Regions from separate parts of the Metabacillus sediminis genome, predicted to be linked through region 2. Evidence: riboswitches for the same ligand, from Rfam matches in the RefSeq annotation. Region 2 holds a riboswitch; each other region holds the start of a gene.
The links. Region 2 has a riboswitch for S-adenosylmethionine ahead of WCV65_RS06520 (bifunctional homocysteine S-methyltransferase/methylenetetrahydrofolate reductase). Riboswitches for the same ligand answer to the same signal wherever they lie in the genome.

Region 1 (2,197 bases), 2.0 Mb from region 2:
GCTGAAATGATCATATTCACTATCCGATTTTCCCAGACGTTTCCTTTAGATGTAAGGAATAATAGCAATCCAAGGAGAATCCCAAGGATAAAAGTTGCCAGTACCGAAACGCCCGTCATATAAATCGTTTCAGCTGCAGCCGTCCAAACCTTTTCCCAATTCACTTCCGGAAATAATTGCTCAAGCATGGGCAACCACCTCCACTTCTACCTGATGATCTGATAAGAATTGTAAAGCCCGGTCCATTTCTGTTTCTTCCCCGTCGATATAAAGGAACAGCGCACCATAAGCCCCGCTTTGGGTCTGTGATATTTTACCCTGCAGGATATTCACTTTAACATCGTAGTTTTTAATTAAGCTGGTCACAACCGGCTGCTCTGTAGAATCGCCTACGAAGGTCAGCTGGACGATTCGTCCTGACGGATAAGAATCAATCAGATGGGCAATGGTTTCCTTCGTCTCTTCAGGCTCAGTAACCTGCTGGACAAATCGTTTCGTAATAGGAGCTTTAGGTTTTCTGAATACATTCAGCACCTCTCCTTCTTCAACGATTTTCCCATCTTCCATGACCGCTACCTTGTGGCAGATTTTGCGGATGACGTGCATCTCATGGGTAATGAGAACAATCGTCAGACCCAGACGCTGGTTAATATCTACAAGCAGTTCCAGAATGGAATCCGTTGTCTGAGGATCAAGTGCAGAGGTTGCTTCGTCACACAGCAGCACCTTTGGGTTATTTGCAAGGGCTCTCGCAATTCCAACACGCTGCTTTTGACCTCCGCTCAGCTGTGATGGATAAGCGCTCTCTCTGCCTTCCAATCCGACAAGACGGATCAATTCCTTTACACGCTCCTTTCTTTCAGAAGCAGGGATTCCTGCAATTTCAAGCGGGAATGCAATATTGTCGGCCACTGTGCGGGACCATAGGAGATTAAAATGCTGGAAGATCATACTGATTTCCTGTCTGGCCTTCCGAAGCTTGCTTCCTTTTATCTCGGCAATCCGGTTTCCTGCGACCTCAATTGTTCCCGATGTAGGAGTCTCGAGACCATTCAAGAGTCTGATTAAAGAACTCTTGCCTGCTCCGCTATAGCCGATGATTCCAAAGATTTCACCTTTTTGAACTTCAAGGTTCACATCATCTACGGCTGTGATGCTCCCTGATTTGACAGAGTATACTTTTGAAACATGATTTAGTGTAATCACTGCACTCACCTTCTTTCTGATCCGATCTGAAAGGAATAAAAAATGCCTTTCTGCACAAGTGAGCAGAAAGGCATTAAAATATAGGATACCTTTCTCTCATCTTTCAAAATGCCTGAGCATTTTGAGTGAATTGGCACCACTTCAGTTACATAACTGATGGTTGCCGGGCTTCATAGGGCACGTCCCTCCACCTCTCTTAATAAGAGAACAATTTATTATTCAGTTGGGATAGTTTGAAATTTTAAAAATATTTCAGATCTGAAAGTGAGTTTATCATGCAAAAATAGAGTTGTCAACAACTAATGTTTACGGTCAATTGATGCTGACAGTCAACGATCGTTTTCCTGTAGCGGCGAAAATAGCTGCCTCCAAATCCTCAAGCAGATCGTCTGAATGTTCAATTCCTACAGACAATCTGATCAGATCCTCGGAAACCCCGGCCTCTATAAGCTCTTCCTTGCCGAGCTGCTGATGTGTGGTGCTTGCCGGATGAATAATTAAGCTTTTGGCATCCCCAACATTCGCCACATGCGACCATAACTTCGTATGATTGATAATGGCTTTCCCTTCCTCCAAGCCTCCATCTATTCCAAATACAATAACTGCACCGGCTCCTTTTGGCAAATATCGATCTGCAAGGTTTTTTGATGGATGTTCTTCAAGCTCCGGGTATAATACCCACTTAACTGCGGGATGGTTTTGAAGGTAGGAAACGATTTTCCTTGTATTTGCAATGTGTTCCTTCATCCTGACATGCAGCGTCTCTAATCCCAATGTAAATTGAAAGGCATTGTACGGACTTAATGCCGGACCTAAATCTCTCAGAAGCTGAACCCTTGCCTTTACGATATAAGCGAGTTCGCCGAGGGCTTCAGCAAAAACGATATTATGATAGCTTGGGTCAGGAGTAACGAAGGCTGGAAATTTGCCTGTAGACCAGTCAAACTTGCCGCCATCCACGATAATGCCCCCTAATGTCGTTCCATTGCCA
Region 2 (2,197 bases):
TCCGCCGTGAAGTACCGGTAAAGAACATTCAGTACGGCAAAGTGGAAGGTGCATCAGGCGGCACAGTACGCCAGCGCGGCAAGCTCGTTCAAGGGATCGATAAGGACAATGCAAAGCGTATTAACACGATCATTAAAAACTCCGGACTGAAAGTGAAATCCCAGGTTCAGGATGACCAGGTGCGCGTCACCGGAAAAAACCGTGATGATTTGCAACAGGTAATCGCTGCGATCAGACAGGCTGAACTTCCAATCGATGTGCAATTTATTAATTACCGATAATTTTGGTTTGGACCGCTTTGGGTGAGCGGTCTTTTTTATTGGTTTTGGGATATTTTTTGCAGGTTTCCGCATTGATTTCGGATAGTCAGCAATTACCTTTGATAGTCAGCAATTCTTTTAAAAAAGTCAGCAATTATTCCGATATAGTCAGCAATTATTCCAATAAAGTCAGCAATTATCTCAGTAAAGTCAGCAATTACCCTCCCCCCCAGCATTCCCCTTTACATTCAGTACCTTCAGTGACCTCCTGCATTCATTCCCTGTTCATCCGCCCCACATTTAAGACCGTTTTGTAAAAAACCTCCCCTTCCCCCTTGAATGTTTTCGAAAAATTAGGTAAATTGGGAGTAATCTATTTTTAAACAACTCCATATCGTTCTTATCAAGAGAAGCTGAGGGACTGGCCCGATGACGCTTCAGCAACCGGTCATGCAAGCGCGCGTGCCAAGGTGCTAAATCCAGCTAAGCGTTTTGCTTGGAAGATAAGAAGAAGTCCGAATGTTAAAGCCTTCTTCTATAAGAGGGCTTTTTATTTTTAGAGGGGGTATCAGCAGTGGGTTTTCTAGAGGATTTACAAAATGAAATTTTAATAGCGGACGGGGCGATGGGGACCCTTCTATACTCCCATGGGATTGACCGATGCTTTGAAGAATTGAATCTGTCAAACCCTGATCAGGTCCAGAGCATCCATGAGGCATACATCAACGCTGGTGCACGGGTTATTCAAACGAACACATACGGCGGAAATCATATTAAATTATCCCGCTATGGACTGGAAGATGATATCCGGGCCATCAATTCGAAAGCGGCCAGGCTTGCAAGAAAGGCAGCAGGCAGCCAGGCCTATGTTCTCGCTACAATGGGCGGAGTCCGTGCTTTCAAAAAAAGCTCCCATACACTGGATGAGCTGAAACGCAGCTTCCGCGAGCAGCTATATGTCCTTCTGAATGAAGACATTGATGGACTTCTGCTCGAAACCTTTTATGATTTGGAAGAGCTGAAAACGGTTCTTGAAATTGCGAGAAAAGAAACCAGTAAGCCGATTGTCGCCAATGTCTCGCTGCATGAGACAGGCGTGCTGCAGGATGGTACACCACTTGAAAAAGGCTTAAAAGAATTGGAAGCACTCGGCGCAGATGCAGTCGGCCTGAACTGCAGGCTTGGGCCGTATCATATGCTCGAATCACTTGAAGAGGTTCCGCTCCTTGAAAAGGCGTTTCTCTCTGTCTACCCAAATGGCAGTCTTCCATCTGTGGAAGAAGGAAGACTCGTTTATGAATCGGACGAAGGCTATTTTGCAGAAAGCGCCCTAGCCTTCCGTAACCAAGGCGCAAGACTGATCGGCGGCTGCTGCGGTACGACGCCTAAACATATAAAAGCGATGGCTGATGCGCTAAGAGGCCTTTCCCCTATTAAGGAAAAGGCAGTTAAGCAGCGAAAGCCCGTCACTATTCATGAACGGCTGGAGCCTGCCTATCCCCCGCTCCACCAGATTGTGAAGAAGCGCAGGTCTGTTATCGTCGAACTGGATCCTCCGAAAACGCTCAGTTTGGAAAAGTTTTTTAAAGGAGCTGAAGAGCTGAAAAAGACCGGTATCGACAGTATCACCCTTGCTGACAATTCACTTGCTTCACCGAGAGTCAGCAATGCGGCGGTTGGAACACAGTTAAAGGAAAAGCATGATATGAGGCCTCTTATTCACCTCACCTGCCGCGACCGGAATTTGATCGGCCTTCAATCGCATCTAATGGGACTCCATTCCCTTGGACTTACGGACGTATTGGCGATTACTGGCGATCCATCTAAAATTGGGGATTTCCCGGGGGCTACCTCCGTTTATGATCTTTCATCCTTCGACTTGATTTCACTGATCAAGCAGTTCAATGAAGGGTTATCCTACTCAGGAAAAGCACTCG
Region 3 (2,197 bases), 980 kb from region 2:
ATGGCCAATGAGCCTCTACCGATGGTTTATTAAATTAGGATCGTCTTTTATAAAAGCATCTCTACGCGATAAATATCTTTTCTTCTGTACAGCTTTTGCTAAAACCATCATTGGAATCGTGATCACTAGAACTAAAAAACCATACCAAGCCACAAAAAATGATAGAATAATATAAGTAATTGAACCTAAAAAGAAAATAGAGTACATAAGCATAAATATTATGTTAAAAAGAATAAGCTGGTTAATTCGGTACTTTTCTTTATGTACATCAGACTCTTTGTTTCTGTTAACCAGATACCTTATTTCTGATGCTGCTATGGCATAAGGTTCTGTAAACCAATGCATCCAACTCTTCATTTTTTATCGCTGAAAATCTCTTTTAGTTGTTTTCTCAATGCCTTTTCGCCTTTTGTTTCCAGTCCTTTAAAAAAAACTTTGTTAATTTGATTATGATTAAAGAATACATTTGTATTATCCCCAATGTGACCTTGAGGGTAAGGACAAGCAACATAGTCCCAAACTTTATCCTCATTATCCGCCTGTTGCTGCTTTCTTCCATAAATTTCTTTATCTGCTATTAATTGAGAATAAAAATTCAGTAAATTTGCACTCATCCAACCACACCTTACTCTTTTGATTCAAATAAATTCCTTGTTTTGTAAAAATCAGATAAATTTATACTAACTCATATCTTTTCATCTTTTCAAACAACTATTTATATTTTAGAAAAAATGTGATTATAGAACTAACATAATATTGAAATTCCGATAATTACCAAGGTATATTTATCCATAATCATGTTATATAAGTCCTACCCCCCTCTTTTAAAACATAAACCACTTTTGAGGAGAAAAGGATTTTATATTGTTTAGCATTCTGCATGGTTAATTCCCTTCAAAATGACAATTTCGACTAAATTATTTTCCAGGAAATAATCGTTTCCGCCTTCCCTCGACATTTTTGCCTCCAAAGTTTCCAGAAGCCCAGTCCTTGACAAATATATCAAACGAACATATGATCAATTTAATTCTAATAACTCTTATCCAGAGAGGCGGAGGGACATGGCCCTGCGAAGCCTCGGCAACGGATCACGATTTTTGTGAAACCGTGCTAATTCCTGCAGACACATTCATGTGTTTGAAAGATGAGAGAAGAGCCGGTCTGCTTTTCAGATTGTTCCACCCCTCTTCTGCTCATGAAGAGGGGTTTTTTGCGGTTTTTATGACATAAGGAGATGGGTAGATTGACAGATTTTCTTATAAAAGGAACAGAATTATGGAACCAGTTAAAGACACTTCCGGAAGACAAGCATCCTGCTATTATTTTCAACTCCCATATCACAGGGTTGGCTATTTCCCGGGCTCTGGGAAAAGAAGGTATTCCCATTGTCGCGCTGGACAGAGATGGACGGGCGGTCGGGCTTCAATCTAAATATGTTCATACCACTGCTTTATGTCCTAATCCATTTACTGAAGAGGCGGAATTTATCAGTCTGCTGATGGAAATCGGACGGAATCTCCCTCTAAAGGGTGTATTGTTTCCGTGCAATGATGAATGGGTGCTGCTCGTCAGTAAACACCGGACCGAGCTTGAAAAGTATTTCTTATTCCCGTTCGCGGAGTGGGACAACGTTGAATCTCTTTTAAATAAACGGAAGCTTTATAAAAAAGCCGCTTCATTAAACATTCCAATCCCTGCAACCTGGTATCCGGAAGAGTTTTCGGGTGAATACCCGGATGACCTTCCTTTTCCATGCATCGTAAAACCTGTGGAACAGCGCAGTTTTTATGAAGCTTTTCAGACGAAGGCTTTTACCGCGAACAGTACGGAGGAGCTCACCGCCATCCTGGCTAGAACAGCCAGCCATGAGGTTGTAATCCAGGATATAATCAGCAGCTCTCTTTCAGACTTTTATTCTCTCTGCACCTATACGAGTATGGACGGGGAAATAAAAGGCCAGTTCACCGGCAGAAAGCTTGAGCAATATCCTTTGAACTTCGGAACGGGCTGTCTTGTTGAGTCTGCTGAAGGCGGCCGGTTTGTCTCATACGGTGCTGAAATATTAAAAGCGCAAGGGTATTACGGAATTGCGGAGACAGAATTCGTATATGACAAACGGGATGACACATATAAATTACTGGATGTGAATACACGAGTTTGGAAGTGGATCGGACTTCCGATTTTCTCGGGAGTTAAC

Region 1: linked by a shared signal. The riboswitch ahead of WCV65_RS17530 (methionine ABC transporter ATP-binding protein) and the one ahead of WCV65_RS06520 (bifunctional homocysteine S-methyltransferase/methylenetetrahydrofolate reductase) in region 2 are both predicted to bind S-adenosylmethionine.
Region 3: linked by a shared signal. The riboswitch ahead of WCV65_RS01475 (hypothetical protein) and the one ahead of WCV65_RS06520 (bifunctional homocysteine S-methyltransferase/methylenetetrahydrofolate reductase) in region 2 are both predicted to bind S-adenosylmethionine.

Annotation. Positions count from the first base shown of each region.
Region 1 covers NZ_CP147407.1:3,351,104-3,353,300, forward strand. Annotated here, with positions in the region: gene WCV65_RS17525 (methionine ABC transporter permease) at 1-188, opposite strand, end outside; gene WCV65_RS17530 (methionine ABC transporter ATP-binding protein) at 181-1,206, opposite strand; SAM riboswitch class I at 1,300-1,412, opposite strand; gene WCV65_RS17535 (O-acetylhomoserine aminocarboxypropyltransferase/cysteine synthase family protein) at 1,519-2,197, opposite strand, start outside.
Region 2 covers NZ_CP147407.1:1,234,205-1,236,401, reverse strand. Annotated here, with positions in the region: gene WCV65_RS06525 (YajQ family cyclic di-GMP-binding protein) at 1-281, shown strand, start outside; SAM riboswitch class I at 658-770, shown strand; gene WCV65_RS06520 (bifunctional homocysteine S-methyltransferase/methylenetetrahydrofolate reductase) at 835-2,197, shown strand, end outside.
Region 3 covers NZ_CP147407.1:257,894-260,090, reverse strand. Annotated here, with positions in the region: gene WCV65_RS01485 (hypothetical protein) at 16-345, opposite strand; gene WCV65_RS01480 (DUF4176 domain-containing protein) at 354-614, opposite strand; SAM riboswitch class I at 1,037-1,151, shown strand; gene WCV65_RS01475 (hypothetical protein) at 1,244-2,197, shown strand, end outside.